DNA from 3 places in the Lysinibacillus sp. FSL K6-1151 genome. Region 2 is predicted to be linked to each of the others. Evidence: a T-box and tRNA genes for the amino acid it is inferred to sense, from the RefSeq annotation. Region 2 holds a T-box; the other regions hold tRNA genes.
The links. A T-box is a leader RNA that pairs with one kind of tRNA and senses whether it is charged. The one in region 2 lies ahead of proS (proline--tRNA ligase), so its partner is inferred to be a tRNA-Pro.
Positions count from the first base shown of each region.

Region 1 (4,795 bases), 2.1 Mb from region 2:
CTGTGATGGCGAGTCCGTATGGACGAAGTTCCTGATTTCACACTGCCAAGAAAAGCCTCTATCGAGGTGAGAGGTGCCCGTACCGCAAACCGACACAGGTAGTCGAGGAGAGAATCCTAAGGTGTGCGAGAGAACTCTCGTTAAGGAACTCGGCAAAATGACCCCGTAACTTCGGGAGAAGGGGTGCTCTTGAGCGTGCAAGCGCATGAGAGCCGCAGTGAATAGGCCCAGGCGACTGTTTAGCAAAAACACAGGTCTCTGCAAAACCGTAAGGTGACGTATAGGGGCTGACGCCTGCCCGGTGCTGGAAGGTTAAGAGGAGTGGTTAGCGCAAGCGAAGCTGCGAATTGAAGCCCCAGTAAACGGCGGCCGTAACTATAACGGTCCTAAGGTAGCGAAATTCCTTGTCGGGTAAGTTCCGACCCGCACGAAAGGCGTAACGATCTGGGCACTGTCTCAACGAGAGACTCGGTGAAATTATAGTACCTGTGAAGATGCAGGTTACCCGCGACAGGACGGAAAGACCCCGTGGAGCTTTACTGTAGCCTGATATTGAATTTTGGTACAACTTGTACAGGATAGGTAGGAGCCAGAGATCTCGGAGCGCCAGCTTCGAAGGAGGCGTCGGTGGGATACTACCCTGGTTGTATTGAAATTCTAACCCATGCCCCTTAGCGGGGCAGGAGACAGTGTCAGGCGGACAGTTTGACTGGGGCGGTCGCCTCCTAAAAGGTAACGGAGGCGCCCAAAGGTTCCCTCAGAATGGTTGGAAATCATTCGTAGAGTGTAAAGGCACAAGGGAGCTTGACTGCGAGACCTACAAGTCGAGCAGGGTCGAAAGACGGGCTTAGTGATCCGGTGGTTCCGCATGGAAGGGCCATCGCTCAACGGATAAAAGCTACCCCGGGGATAACAGGCTTATCTCCCCCAAGAGTCCACATCGACGGGGAGGTTTGGCACCTCGATGTCGGCTCATCGCATCCTGGGGCTGTAGTCGGTCCCAAGGGTTGGGCTGTTCGCCCATTAAAGCGGTACGCGAGCTGGGTTCAGAACGTCGTGAGACAGTTCGGTCCCTATCCGTCGTGGGCGTAGGAAATTTGAGAGGAGCTGTCCTTAGTACGAGAGGACCGGGATGGACACACCGCTGGTGTACCAGTTGTCTTGCCAAAGGCATCGCTGGGTAGCTATGTGTGGACGGGATAAGTGCTGAAAGCATCTAAGCATGAAGCCCCCCTCAAGATGAGATTTCCCATTACGCAAGTAAGTAAGATCCCTCAAAGACGATGAGGTAGATAGGTTCGAGGTGGAAGTGTGGTGACACATGGAGCTGACGAATACTAATCGATCGAGGACTTAACCAAAACGTTTGAAACATTCAATGAACCGTTTATCCAGTTTTGAAAGAACAACTCTTTCAACTGAATAAGTGAAGTGATGATGGCAAAGAGGCCACACCCGTTCCCATACCGAACACGGAAGTTAAGCTCTTTAGCGCCGATGGTAGTTGGGGGCTTCCCCCTGTGAGAGTAGGACATCGCTTCGCTTATTTTTCGTGGAGGATTAGCTCAGCTGGGAGAGCATCTGCCTTACAAGCAGAGGGTCGGCGGTTCGAGCCCGTCATCCTCCACCATTATTTTTAAAACAGTATAGTATTATCGCGGGGTGGAGCAGTGGTAGCTCGTCGGGCTCATAACCCGAAGGTCGTTGGTTCAAATCCAGCCCCCGCAACCAAATGGTCCCGTGGTGTAGCGGTTAACATGCCTGCCTGTCACGCAGGAGATCGCCGGTTCGATCCCGGTCGGGACCGCCATTTTTTTTTGCCGGTGTAGCTCAGTTGGTAGAGCAACTGACTTGTAATCAGTAGGTCGTGGGTTCGACTCCTATCGCCGGCACCATTCCCTTGGAGGGGTAGCGAAGTGGCTAAACGCGGCGGACTGTAAATCCGCTCCTTAGGGTTCGGCGGTTCGAATCCGTCCCCCTCCACCATTTTAGGGGCATAGTTCAACGGTAGAATAGAGGTCTCCAAAACCTTTGGTGTGGGTTCGATTCCTACTGCCCCTGCCAGGTATTGAGGTACTCGTTCATATACAGCTGTTATAATTTATATAGTGGCGATTGTGGCGAAGTGGTTAACGCATCGGATTGTGGTTCCGACATTCGTGGGTTCGATTCCCATCAGTCGCCCCATTTTCAAATTGGGGTATAGCCAAGCGGTAAGGCAACGGATTTTGATTCCGTCATGCCTAGGTTCGAATCCTAGTACCCCAGCCATTTTTCTTTTTTACGAGCCATTAGCTCAGTTGGTAGAGCATCTGACTTTTAATCAGAGGGTCGAAGGTTCGAGTCCTTCATGGCTCATCGTTTTTTAATGAATATTGCGCCCGTAGCTCAATTGGATAGAGCGTCTGACTACGGATCAGAAGGTTATGGGTTCGACTCCTGTCGGGCGCGCCAATAAATTTATGTTTTCGGAATGTAGCTCAGCTTGGTAGAGCACTTGGTTTGGGACCAAGGGGTCGTAGGTTCGAATCCTGTCATTCCGACCATTTTTTATGATAAATGGGGCCTTAGCTCAGCTGGGAGAGCGCCTGCCTTGCACGCAGGAGGTCAGCGGTTCGATCCCGCTAGGCTCCACCAGTTCAATATTTTTGGAGGTATACCCAAGTCTGGCTGAAGGGATCGGTCTTGAAAACCGACAGGCGGGTAACACCGCGCGGGGGTTCGAATCCCTCTACCTCCTCCATTTTGGGTCAGTAGCTCAGTTGGTAGAGCATTAGATTGAAGCTCTAAGTGTCGGCGGTTCGATTCCGTCCTGACCCACCATTATTTGCGGGTGTAGTTTAATGGTAAAACCTCAGCCTTCCAAGCTGATGTCGTGAGTTCGATTCTCATCACCCGCTCCAAAATGGGCCTATAGCTCAGCTGGTTAGAGCGCACGCCTGATAAGCGTGAGGTCGATGGTTCGAGTCCATTTAGGCCCATCATTATTCCGAAGTAGCTCAGTTGGTAGTAGCACCTGACTGTTAATCAGGTTGTCGCAGGTTCGAGTCCTGCCTTCGGAGCCACGGCCCGTTGGTCAAGTGGTTAAGACACCGCCCTTTCACGGCGGTAACACGGGTTCGAATCCCGTACGGGTCATCAAGCATGTAGCACAAATATTGTGTTACATGCTTTTTCTTTTATCAATAAATGATACATTAGTAAAGAGTGAAAGCTACGAATCCGCTATCAATGGTTCAGTAGCTTTTTTACATGACTAATATTTTGTTTCTCCTTTCTATAAGATGTCGCCCACCTCTTTTCCTTCTTCATTCACAATATCTTCTAATCATGATTCGATTCATTATAAATTTGAACAAACTATTTCATATATGCAATATGTATGTTTTTTTATAGCTATTTTCGTGGTGCTTGTCGTTTTGTTCCTCTAATATGAGGATAAGTGGAGGAATCGAAATGAATATACAGGAGATCCAGCAATTTTTAAGTTTATATCAGACAGAACAAGATGAATCAGAACGTTGGTTAGCGAATAGATTACAACAGATTAAGAATGCAGGTGAGTACGACCCAACAACAGAGGAGCTAGCTTTTGGTGCACGGGTGGCGTGGCGTAATAGTAACAAATGTATTGGTCGTCTGTTTTGGCAATCATTGCATGTAGTAGATGCACGTGCCGTTTTAGATGAACAGGATATTTTTCAAAAACTACTGGAGCATATCGATTATGCAACAAATAGTGGAAAAATCCGTCCAACAATAACAGTATTTGCTTCGAACAGAGTGCGTATATGGAATCATCAGCTAATTCGTTATGCAGGCTATGAAACGGAAGCTGGCGTTATTGGTGATGCACATTCTATTGTTTTTACTAAAGTATGTGAATCGTTAGGTTGGAAAAGTGAGAGGACACCATTCGATGTGTTACCTCTTGTTATACAAGTAGATGAGCGAGCTCCGCAGCTGTTTACAATTCCTGTAGAATATATTTTAGAGGTGCCAATTCGTCATCCAGAGTCAGTGGATGTAGAGAAATTAGGAATGAAATGGTATGCTGTACCCATTATTTCAAGTATGCGTTTTCAAATGGCAGGCATTGATTTTCAAGCCGCACCCTTTAATGGCTGGTATATGGGGACAGAAATCGGTGCACGTAATTTAGCAGATCATGACCGTTATAATATGCTACCAGCTATTGCGGAGGTTTTTAATCTTGATACAACCAAGCAAGCTTCACTTTGGCGTGATCGTGCATTAGTGGAACTTAATATTGCTGTCCTTCATTCTTTTAAAGAACAAGGCGTGAGCATTGTCGATCATCATACAGCTGCTCAGCAGTTTAAATTGTTTGAAGAAGCAGAGGAATCAGCAGGACGAGACGTTACAGGCAACTGGACATGGCTAATCCCACCACTTTCGCCCGCAACGACTCATATTTTCCATAAACCTTATGTCAATATTTATCATACACCCAATTATTTTTATCAAAAACCATGCTATTAACTGATTGTGGAGAGGACGAAACGCTATGTTGAATGAGCAAATTCCGAGTATCCCGTGGTTACAATTGACGACACCTTATGGAAGAGGAACGGCTATCCCTCAGCTGATTGAACAGGAGCAATATACAGAGCTAGCTGAGTTAGTGGAGCATCAAGGTACACTATGGCAGGTCACACCATGGGCTTTGCTTGTCCTTCTAAAAAAGCTTGCTAGCAAAAATACGGGGGATGTCTCTGTACAAGAAGTAGAGCTTTATTTAGCTGTGGCACATGCAATTTCTGAAGATTATCTA
Region 1 covers NZ_CP152040.1:268,287-273,081, forward strand. Annotated here, with positions in the region: rRNA gene MHI04_RS01195 (23S ribosomal RNA) at 1-1,361, shown strand, start outside; rRNA gene rrf (5S ribosomal RNA) at 1,428-1,543, shown strand; tRNA gene MHI04_RS01205 (tRNA-Val) at 1,555-1,630, shown strand; tRNA gene MHI04_RS01210 (tRNA-Met) at 1,657-1,731, shown strand; tRNA gene MHI04_RS01215 (tRNA-Asp) at 1,735-1,810, shown strand; tRNA gene MHI04_RS01220 (tRNA-Thr) at 1,820-1,895, shown strand; tRNA gene MHI04_RS01225 (tRNA-Tyr) at 1,903-1,986, shown strand; tRNA gene MHI04_RS01230 (tRNA-Trp) at 1,991-2,064, shown strand; tRNA gene MHI04_RS01235 (tRNA-His) at 2,112-2,187, shown strand; tRNA gene MHI04_RS01240 (tRNA-Gln) at 2,197-2,271, shown strand; tRNA gene MHI04_RS01245 (tRNA-Lys) at 2,286-2,358, shown strand; tRNA gene MHI04_RS01250 (tRNA-Arg) at 2,378-2,454, shown strand; tRNA gene MHI04_RS01255 (tRNA-Pro) at 2,470-2,546, shown strand; tRNA gene MHI04_RS01260 (tRNA-Ala) at 2,562-2,637, shown strand; tRNA gene MHI04_RS01265 (tRNA-Ser) at 2,651-2,743, shown strand; tRNA gene MHI04_RS01270 (tRNA-Phe) at 2,748-2,823, shown strand; tRNA gene MHI04_RS01275 (tRNA-Gly) at 2,830-2,903, shown strand; tRNA gene MHI04_RS01280 (tRNA-Ile) at 2,908-2,981, shown strand; tRNA gene MHI04_RS01285 (tRNA-Asn) at 2,989-3,065, shown strand; tRNA gene MHI04_RS01290 (tRNA-Glu) at 3,067-3,138, shown strand; gene MHI04_RS01295 (nitric oxide synthase oxygenase) at 3,457-4,503, shown strand; gene MHI04_RS01300 (hypothetical protein) at 4,529-4,795, shown strand, end outside.
Region 1: it has a tRNA-Pro gene. The T-box ahead of proS (proline--tRNA ligase) is inferred to sense a tRNA for this amino acid. The anticodon was not compared.

Region 2 (4,795 bases):
TGGCTCACTATGAGGGATGGCGAAAGCTTAAAATTGGACTACTTCCCGAAAGCAAAGGATGTAATCGATCACCACCTCATAACAACAGCCTCCTAATTAAATAGGAGGCTGTTGTAGTCGTTATTAATAGGCTTGTGCAAACCAAACCGTATGTTTAGCTTCATTTCCACAGCCAATACATGTTGTTTTTGTTGTTGGTGGATTAAACGGCATATTACGAGATGTATATTTTGTTTCTTCCTTCACTTTTTCCTCGCATGCATCTTCTCCACACCAACCAGCTAGTACCCAGCCAGGAATTGTACCGTTTGCTTTGGCTGCTTCAATATGCTGTTGTAATTGTGGTAATGAATCAATCATTGTATGTGTGTTTGCTTCACGGAACTGACGTGCTTTTTCGAGTAAGCGCGCTTGCATGGTTGTTAATTCTTCTTCAATGGCTGTGATAATCGTAGCTAAATCAATTGTTCGTTTTTCCTCTTCATCACGGGCTTTAAGTAAAGCTTGATTGTTGTCAAGATCACGAGGTCCTAATTCAATGCGAACTGGCACCCCTTTTAGCTCCCATTCATTAAACTTAAAGCCTGGTGATTGGTCCGAATCGTCAAGGCGTACGCGAATGCCCTTCGCTTTTAAAGCGACAAAAATTTCATCTAGATGCTCCATAATTTGAGGGTTCTTTTTCCATGGTCCCACTGGAATTAAAACAACTTGAGTTGGCGCGATGCGTGGAGGTAAAACAAGCCCCTGCTCATCACCATGCACCATAATTACCGAGCCGATTAAGCGCGTAGATGTACCCCAAGATGTTGTGTGCACATACTCATGCTGGTTTGCTTTATTTAAATACTTAATGTTAAAGGCTTCTGCAAATTTCGTACCTAAATAATGAGATGTACCAGCTTGCACAGCCTTGCCATTTTTCATCATCGCCTCAATCGAATACGTATCGACAGCACCTGCAAAACGTTCAGAAGGTGTTTTTTGTCCGTCATAGACTGGAATTGCTAGTACTTGTTCTACAACTTCTTTATAGATTTCAAGCATTTGCATCGTTTCTTGACGAGCATCCTCTTCATCGACGTGCGCTGTATGTCCTTCTTGCCATAAAAATTCAGATGTGCGAATAAAAGGAAGAGTTTTCTTTTCCCAACGGAAGACGTTTGCCCATTGATTAATCAAAACGGGTAGGTCACGGTAGCTTTTAATCCAATTGGAGTAAAGATGGCCAATCATCGTTTCAGACGTTGGACGTAGTGCCAGACGTTCTTCTAATTGTTCCCCTGCTGCCTCTGTTACCCAAGGTAGCTCAGGTGAGAATCCTTCGATATGATCCTTTTCTTTTTGGAAGAAAGATTCAGGAATAAGCATTGGGAAATAGGCATTACGATGCCCTGTCTCTTTAAAGCGACGATCCATTTCCTCTTGAATATGCTCCCAAATCTCATAGCCATCAGGTTTAAAGGCAATACAGCCACGAACAGGTGTATAATCCATTAAATCAGCTTTTTGGATAGTCTCAATATACCATTTCGAAAAATCTTCTAATTGTTTTGACATGTGATCTCCTCCAATTTTTGTTAAATCATTGTTGCCTTGGTGTAAGAAAAACAGTGCCATCTACCAGGGCGTTTAGCTTGTTTCAGCGAGCTGTTACTATCAAGCTGAATGAAAAAAGCACAAAGCTGTCCTCTGAATAAGGACGTCTTTGTGCTGGATAGACGTGGTACCACCTTGATTTAGCTTTAAGTAGAACTTAAAACCCTCTCACGTTTGGTAACGAAAACGACTCGGTTATGTTTGCATAACATCTCCGTGGTAGGTGTTCAGTAAAGAAGCGGTGATATAGCTCTCAGCAATTGCTATATTTTCTGTCTCACAATTCTTACTTACTTGGCCACATCATCAAATTGAATATTGTCTGAACTGTTTGGCTTTATCCCACTTTAGCAAAATCATTCAGGAATAGCAATTCATAACTGGTCTATTTTGTCACAGAATTAACGATTAAATCTGTAAAATCATCTACAGACAATGGCTTACTGAAATAATAACCCTGCACATACTCACAGCCATGCTCACGAAGTACGTTCAATTCAGCTTCTTCCTCGACACCTTCAGCAACTACTTGAAGATTTAAAGCATGTGCTAAGGAAATCATAGCTGAAATCATCGCAATCCCTGATTTTTCAGGCACAATGTCACGGACAAAGGCACGGTCAATTTTAAGGACATCCACAGGGAATTTTTTTAAGTAGTTTAACGATGAATAGCCTGTCCCGAAATCGTCTAATGAAATCGTAATGCCCAATGCCCGTAATTGCTTGATGGTATCAATTAAATCTTCCGTATAATCAAGCATACTCATTTCCGTAATTTCAATTTCTAATAAGTGTGGGTCAATGCCTGTTTCTGCAATGACTTCACACACCATGTCCACAAAGCTACTTGTACTAATATGAATCGGAGAAATATTGACGGCTACGCGCAATGTTAAATTATGTGCTTCATTCCAAAAACGAGCTTGAGCACAGGCTTTATGTAATACCCAAACACCGATATCATTAATAAGCCCACATTCTTCTGCAAATGGAATAAAACGATCTGGTGGAATATGACCTAATTCAGGATCATACCAGCGTAGCAAGGCTTCCATGCCAATGACCGTATCTGTTTTTAAATCAATTTTAGGCTGGTAATGTAATTCTAAGCGGTCCTGTTTTAATGCTTGGTGTAATTTTGTTTCTAATAGAAGCCATTTATCGTTGGCTTCATCCATATTGTCACGGTATAAACGGTACTGATTTCCACGCGTAGATTTTGCTGCATACATGGCAATATCCGCATTTTTCAATAATTCTTCTACAGAGTTTGCATGATCTGGGAATATACTAATGCCGATACTGATGCTTGCATAAAATTCATAGGTATCGACGATGAAACTTTCATTGAAGACATTAATGATTTCTTTGGCCATTTCGTCAATGCGACTGACGTCATTTAAAATCATGACAAATTCATCACTATTGTGGCGATAGAATGAATTAGATGTATAATCAACATTTCGTAGACGATTCGACATTTCCACTAAAAACATATCGCCGATAATATGACCAAGCCCGTCGTTAATGTGTTTGAATCGATTCACATCAATGAAAAATAACGCAAATTTATCTCCTGTACGTCGAGATTGATGGAATTCATTTTCTAAACGCTGTTCTAGTTTACGACGATTTGGCAGTCCTGTTAATTCATCGTGATAGGCAATATGGGTAATTTTTTTTATGTCCTTTTGCGCTGTAATATCGACGCGAATGGCGATATATTGATAAGGCTTTCCCTTTTCATCAAGGAATGGGAAAATCGTTGTCTTTACCCAATATAAACTGCCATCTTTCGCACGATTGCACACCTCGCCATTCCACATATCACCATTACCTATTGTTCTCCACATCTCTCTAAAGAAAGATTTAGGATGGAAGCCTGAGTTAAGTAAACGGTGATCTTGACCTAATAATTCTTCACGCGTATACTTCGAAATTTTGCAAAAATGATCATTAACAAACGTAATTTTCCCGGTACGATCGGTAATCGCTACAATGATGGAACTATTCATGGCGGAAAAGATATCTTGTAATTCTTTTAGACTATAGTTCATTTGATTAATGCTATTAGGCGTGATATTCATCATTTTCATTCTCCGTTCATTAAAATATGAAGGGTTTGGTACTTTTGCTTTATCTTACAGCGAGGTATAAAGTTGTGGTATATCGCCCTTTTTTATGTAATTATATTATAGTCTTAGAAAAGCAGTTAATTCAACCCAAATATCAAAAACATCTAAAGCCCTATTTGAGGATTTATGAGAAAATAGCCAAAAAATAGCGGTTATAAACACCCTAAATTTACCTAATCGTAAAGTTTTTTGATACTTTTGTACTATTGAAAGTGCTTTCTTTAGGCTATTTATCTATTAAATACAAATTTCAATTATGCTAGATAAAGAGAATGCAGCTATGTAAATTTTTTGTGAAAGCAAAAATACCTTACGAACCCACAGAGGTAATAAGGTATTTTACAAGTTAAGAAACCTCATATTCGATTGACTCTTCTGATGATTTTGCATATTGGTTATATGCATGTAACTGCTCTTGCGATAAATTTAAAATATAATAGTGAAAATTAATAGGCTCTAGTCCGTGCTCCTCACATACTTGGCGGTAAAATTCATAACCCTCTCGATAATCTGTCACCCTTCTAACTTCCTTTCATGATTGCTACTAAATGTGGTTTTTGATTTTTGTTATATAACAGTAATATTATTTTCTAAAAATATATAACAGAGTATGATGCTTGTCAATAAATTATCTGAAATTTCTTTTATAAATCACAAAAGCCCAAACCATTGTATTTAGTATGGCTGGGCTTTTCATAAAATATTCACGTCGGCTTCCGTCATAACCACGTCCTTTAAATGCCTAATTGTTTTGCTTGCATGTTATAAGCAGACAGTTGTTGCTGTGATAACTGTAATACATAATAGCGGAAAGAAATTGGCTCTAATCCATAACGCTCACACATTTCACAATAAAATTCATAGCCGTCTCGATACTTTGTCATTAAAAATTCCTCCTTGATTTGAAAACTGTTTTATAACAGTTGTTATTATTTTTATTTAATATATAACAGATTATGTAGCACGTCAAGAGGTTATGATAGAAAAAACATATAACAATAAAAGGAATTTGGCTCACACTTGTGTGCTCAAATCCCTCTATACTTACTTACCATATGT
Region 2 covers NZ_CP152040.1:2,331,298-2,336,092, reverse strand. Annotated here, with positions in the region: gene MHI04_RS11360 (NUDIX hydrolase) at 1-96, shown strand, start outside; gene proS (proline--tRNA ligase) at 124-1,560, opposite strand; T-box leader at 1,696-1,915, opposite strand; gene MHI04_RS11350 (GGDEF domain-containing phosphodiesterase) at 1,985-3,691, opposite strand; gene MHI04_RS11345 (hypothetical protein) at 4,083-4,253, opposite strand; gene MHI04_RS11340 (hypothetical protein) at 4,471-4,620, opposite strand.

Region 3 (4,795 bases), 1.3 Mb from region 2:
CGGCACTGCCAGCTGGCATATATATTCGCGCTTGATACCCCAGTTCACGAGCCGCCCATGCCACACCACGACCATGGTTACCATCTGTTGTTGAAATAAAGGTTAAATTACCTATCTGCGCTTTTACTTCTGATGATTTTAATTGTTCAAACGATAGTTCCTCTATATTTTTCTGGAGTCTATTGGCAACATACTGCGCAATTGCATAAACTCCGCCTAATACTTTAAATGCGTTTAAGCCAAATCGATAGGATTCGTCTTTTACCAAAATTTTTTCTACACCCATCCATGAAGCAAGTGAATCAAGATGATGGAGAGGTGTCTTTTCAAATTGCTCATATGTACGTAGAAATTGCCCCACTTTCTTTACTTGTTCCAATGTAAAATATGGCAGTAAAGCTGTTCCGTCATTTGCTTTATCCAGCTGATTGTGCACCCACTTTAATTTTTCATTCATTCCTATCCCTCCTTTATCATTAGCTTAGTCCATCTAGCTTCAAAATACAAAATTATACAATACAGAACTTACATTTGTCTAAGTTCCTTGTTATGCGTTTATGATCCCCTACGGAAAAGGGAGAAAAATTTCTTAACTTCCTATATAATTAACAAGCCTTCACAGATTCGATGTTCTGTGAAGGCTTCATTTTTATAGTAACTATGTTATCAAATCAATTAAAAAGTGCAGTAGATGTAATTCATCTACTGCACTTAGTATGACCCGTACGGGATTCGAACCCGTGTTACCGCCGTGAAAGGGCGGTGTCTTAACCACTTGACCAACGGGCCAATGGCGGAGAAGGAGGGATTTGAACCCTCGCGCCGGTTACCCGACCTACACCCTTAGCAGGGGCGCCTCTTCAGCCTCTTGAGTACTTCCCCACATAAAAATGGCTCCGAAGGCAGGACTCGAACCTGCGACAACCTGATTAACAGTCAGGTGCTACTACCAACTGAGCTACTTCGGAATAATGATGGGCCTAAATGGACTCGAACCATCGACCTCACGCTTATCAGGCGTGCGCTCTAACCAGCTGAGCTATAGGCCCTTGGAGCGGGTGATGGGAATCGAACCCACGACATCAGCTTGGAAGGCTGAGGTTTTACCATTAAACTACACCCGCATAAATGGTGGGTCAGGACGGAATCGAACCGCCGACACTTAGAGCTTCAATCTAATGCTCTACCAACTGAGCTACTGACCCATTTCGTCCATGCTAAGCTTATTTTCTTTTGCTTTTCATATCTTCTTATGAAAATAATGGCGGTCCCGACCGGGATCGAACCGGCGATCTCCTGCGTGACAGGCAGGCATGTTAACCGCTACACCACGGGACCATTTGGTTGCGGGGGCCGGATTTGAACCAACGACCTTCGGGTTATGAGCCCGACGAGCTACCACTGCTCCACCCCGCGATAATTTTATACGGTTTCGAGTTTTTAAAGCACCATTTATAAAGATTTAAAACTGGAGGAGGTAGAGGGATTCGAACCCCCGCGCGGTGTTACCCGCCTGTCGGTTTTCAAGACCGATCCCTTCAGCCAGACTTGGGTATACCTCCGTTGCAATATATAAATGGTGGACCTTGCAGGACTCGAACCTGCGACCGGACGGTTATGAGCCGTCTGCTCTAACCAACTGAGCTAAAGGTCCTTTAAGATGGCGGCAGAGGGGATCGAACCCCCGACCTTACGGGTATGAACCGTACGCTCTAGCCAGCTGAGCTACGCCGCCAGGATCTTTATACTGGTTAATTTATTATGGTGGAGCCTAGCGGGATCGAACCGCTGACCTCCTGCGTGCAAGGCAGGCGCTCTCCCAGCTGAGCTAAGGCCCCATAATTTCTTTGGAAATGGTCGGGAAGACAGGATTCGAACCTGCGACCCCTTGGTCCCAAACCAAGTGCTCTACCAAGCTGAGCTACTTCCCGTTCTTTTTGGCGCGCCCGACAGGAGTCGAACCCATAACCTTCTGATCCGTAGTCAGACGCTCTATCCAATTGAGCTACGGGCGCATTAAAAATGGTGCCGAGGACCGGAATCGAACCGGTACGGTAGTCACCTACCGCAGGATTTTAAGTCCTGTGCGTCTGCCAGTTCCGCCACCCCGGCACATTTGGAGCGGAAGACGAGGTTCGAACTCGCGACCCCCACCTTGGCAAGGTGGTGTTCTACCACTGAACTACTTCCGCATGTGCATAAGTTTTTTTATCTGGCAATGAAATAATGGTGCGGGTGAAGGGAGTCGAACCCCCACGCCTTGCGGCGCTAGATCCTAAGTCTAGTGCGTCTGCCAATTCCGCCACACCCGCTTATTATTATTTAAAAATGGTGAGCCATGAAGGACTCGAACCTTCGACCCTCTGATTAAAAGTCAGATGCTCTACCAACTGAGCTAATGGCTCTAAAAAATGGTGCCGGCTATAGGAATCGAACCCACGACCTACTGATTACAAGTCAGTTGCTCTACCTGCTGAGCTAAACCGGCATATGGTGGAGGATGACGGGCTCGAACCGCCGACCCTCTGCTTGTAAGGCAGATGCTCTCCCAGCTGAGCTAATCCTCCTGGGTATTATGCCTAGCGACGTCCTACTCTCACAGGGGGAAGCCCCCAACTACCATCGGCGCTAAAGAGCTTAACTTCCGTGTTCGGTATGGGAACGGGTGTGACCTCTTTGCCATCATCACTAGACTTGCACATGGATGTGCTGGCTTCTGCGTTCTTAGCAGAAGTTTCTTTATGTATCTTGTTTTGAAGTTGTTTACCTGTCCTTCAAGACAAGAATTATTGTATAACGTTTTCTCACATTGTGCAATACTTTTTTATAAAAAAAAGAAATTATTACTTTTTGAAGTTATTTTTGCTAAGTAAGAGAAAATATTGCCCTGCAAAATATTATAACAATTGTTGTTTCAAAAGAAAACAATTATTTTATTTCACCTATTTTCTTAGCTTATAATCTATTTCTAAACAAGGAAAGGGTATAGAAAACCCTTCACTTGTTGTTTCATTAAATAGTTAAAAGCTCTTGTTTCAATCTTAGAATTTCTTCAAATGTAGTGGAAGCTCCAAAAGATAGTCTAAAAAATTGGCGTGCTGCTTCCAAAGAGTAACCCATTGATAAAATGGCTTTCGTTCCAGATTCACTATGAATATCACATGCACTACCCGTCGAAATACAGATTCCTGCCTCATTTAACTTTAAAAGAACATATTGTCCCTCTATTTTATCCATCATTACGCCACAAATAGTAGGCAATTGTTGGTTACATTCTATTAATTGGCATGTTTCAGGCAAATTGTTTTTCAAAAATCTTCTTAAAGTCTCATAATGTTGTCTTTCATATTGATAGTTTTCAATTGCTGCCGCAAAGGCTACAATTGCTGGTGTATCTAATGTGCCGCCTCTTAAACCCCTCTCATGAGTCACACCCGGTGTTAAGGCAGGTACTCGGAGCGCAGGATTCAGATAGACAGCACCACACCCCTTTGGTCCACCTATTTTATGAGCTGAGATTGTGATGGCATCTACTCCACTTGGTATAGCAAGCTTCCCAAATGATTGTACACAGTCAATATGGCTGAAAACATCAGATTTTTTAGCCATCTCTATTATTTTCTCTACAGGCTGAATAGCACCAATTTCAGAATTGACATGTTGAATTGTAATCAAAGCCGTATCTTTGCGGATTGCTTGCTGTAATTGTTCAAGGTCAATCCATCCATCCATCTGTAAAGGCAATTTTGTCACTATAAAACCCATTTTCTCAAGCGTATTCAACGCTGCATGCACAGACGTATGCTCAGCTTGAGATGAAATAATGTGTTTTCCTTTTTTAGAGGCCAGCGCTAATGACAAGATAGCCAGGATATTTCCTTCTGTCCCGCTCCCTGTAAAAATAATACCGTCACTATTTACGCCTAAAGCATTGGCTACAACCTCTCTTGATTGCTGGACAAAATAATAGGCTTGTCCTCCTAAATCATGAAGACTTGCACTATTTCCATAATACCGCTGTGCTACCTCTACATAAGCTGCAAGAGCCTCCTTCGTCATCGGTGATGTCGCAGCATAATCCATATAAATCATTGTCTTCTCCCTCTCTAGTTCATCAAGTCTTGTTTTCTTTTTTATTTTATGTAAAGATAAGTGTCAAGACAACTGTAAAGAGGGTATAACTATGGATGTAAAGGCAGATGTCCTTATAATCGGCAGTGGAATTGCTGCACTTCAAGCTGCTTTACTGCTCGAAGAACATTTTCAAGTACAAATTGTTACAAAATCATCTCTTTATATGAGTAGTTCTTATCGTGCACAAGGTGGCATCGCTGCTGTTACAAGTGAGAAAGATCATATTGAACACCACATTGCTGATACATTGAAAGCTGGAGAATATCATCACGAGAAAAAACATGTTACTACACTCATAGAAGATGGCACTAAAATCATGCAGAAATATTTAAAGACTGGTCTCCCTATCGATCGTCATGTTGATGGAAAACCGGCTCTAGGACTCGAAGGGGCACATAGTCATCATCGTATTCTACATGCAGGTGGTGATCGTACTGGTCAAATTTTCATAGATTACTTACTTCATAAACTTTCGCCTAAAACAAAGGTGAATTGCTATGAAATGGCTTATGAGCTTTTACGGAATACAGATGGTGACTGCATAGGCGCACTTACCAAAGGACAAAAAGGCATTACACGCTATTTGGCCCATCATGTCATTTTAGCGACAGGTGGTGCAGGTGCACTCTATTCAAGCACATCTAATTGTCCAACCAATACA
Region 3 covers NZ_CP152040.1:3,585,326-3,590,120, forward strand. Annotated here, with positions in the region: gene MHI04_RS17120 (diaminopropionate ammonia-lyase) at 1-457, opposite strand, end outside; tRNA gene MHI04_RS17125 (tRNA-Glu) at 718-789, opposite strand; tRNA gene MHI04_RS17130 (tRNA-Ser) at 792-882, opposite strand; tRNA gene MHI04_RS17135 (tRNA-Asn) at 892-968, opposite strand; tRNA gene MHI04_RS17140 (tRNA-Ile) at 976-1,049, opposite strand; tRNA gene MHI04_RS17145 (tRNA-Gly) at 1,051-1,124, opposite strand; tRNA gene MHI04_RS17150 (tRNA-Phe) at 1,130-1,205, opposite strand; tRNA gene MHI04_RS17155 (tRNA-Asp) at 1,263-1,338, opposite strand; tRNA gene MHI04_RS17160 (tRNA-Met) at 1,342-1,416, opposite strand; tRNA gene MHI04_RS17165 (tRNA-Ser) at 1,470-1,562, opposite strand; tRNA gene MHI04_RS17170 (tRNA-Ile) at 1,578-1,654, opposite strand; tRNA gene MHI04_RS17175 (tRNA-Met) at 1,662-1,735, opposite strand; tRNA gene MHI04_RS17180 (tRNA-Ala) at 1,763-1,838, opposite strand; tRNA gene MHI04_RS17185 (tRNA-Pro) at 1,855-1,931, opposite strand; tRNA gene MHI04_RS17190 (tRNA-Arg) at 1,939-2,015, opposite strand; tRNA gene MHI04_RS17195 (tRNA-Leu) at 2,024-2,112, opposite strand; tRNA gene MHI04_RS17200 (tRNA-Gly) at 2,118-2,192, opposite strand; tRNA gene MHI04_RS17205 (tRNA-Leu) at 2,228-2,312, opposite strand; tRNA gene MHI04_RS17210 (tRNA-Lys) at 2,330-2,405, opposite strand; tRNA gene MHI04_RS17215 (tRNA-Thr) at 2,413-2,488, opposite strand; tRNA gene MHI04_RS17220 (tRNA-Val) at 2,492-2,567, opposite strand; rRNA gene rrf (5S ribosomal RNA) at 2,578-2,693, opposite strand; gene MHI04_RS17230 (cysteine desulfurase family protein) at 3,013-4,083, opposite strand; gene nadB (L-aspartate oxidase) at 4,184-4,795, shown strand, end outside.
Region 3: it has a tRNA-Pro gene. The T-box ahead of proS (proline--tRNA ligase) is inferred to sense a tRNA for this amino acid. The anticodon was not compared.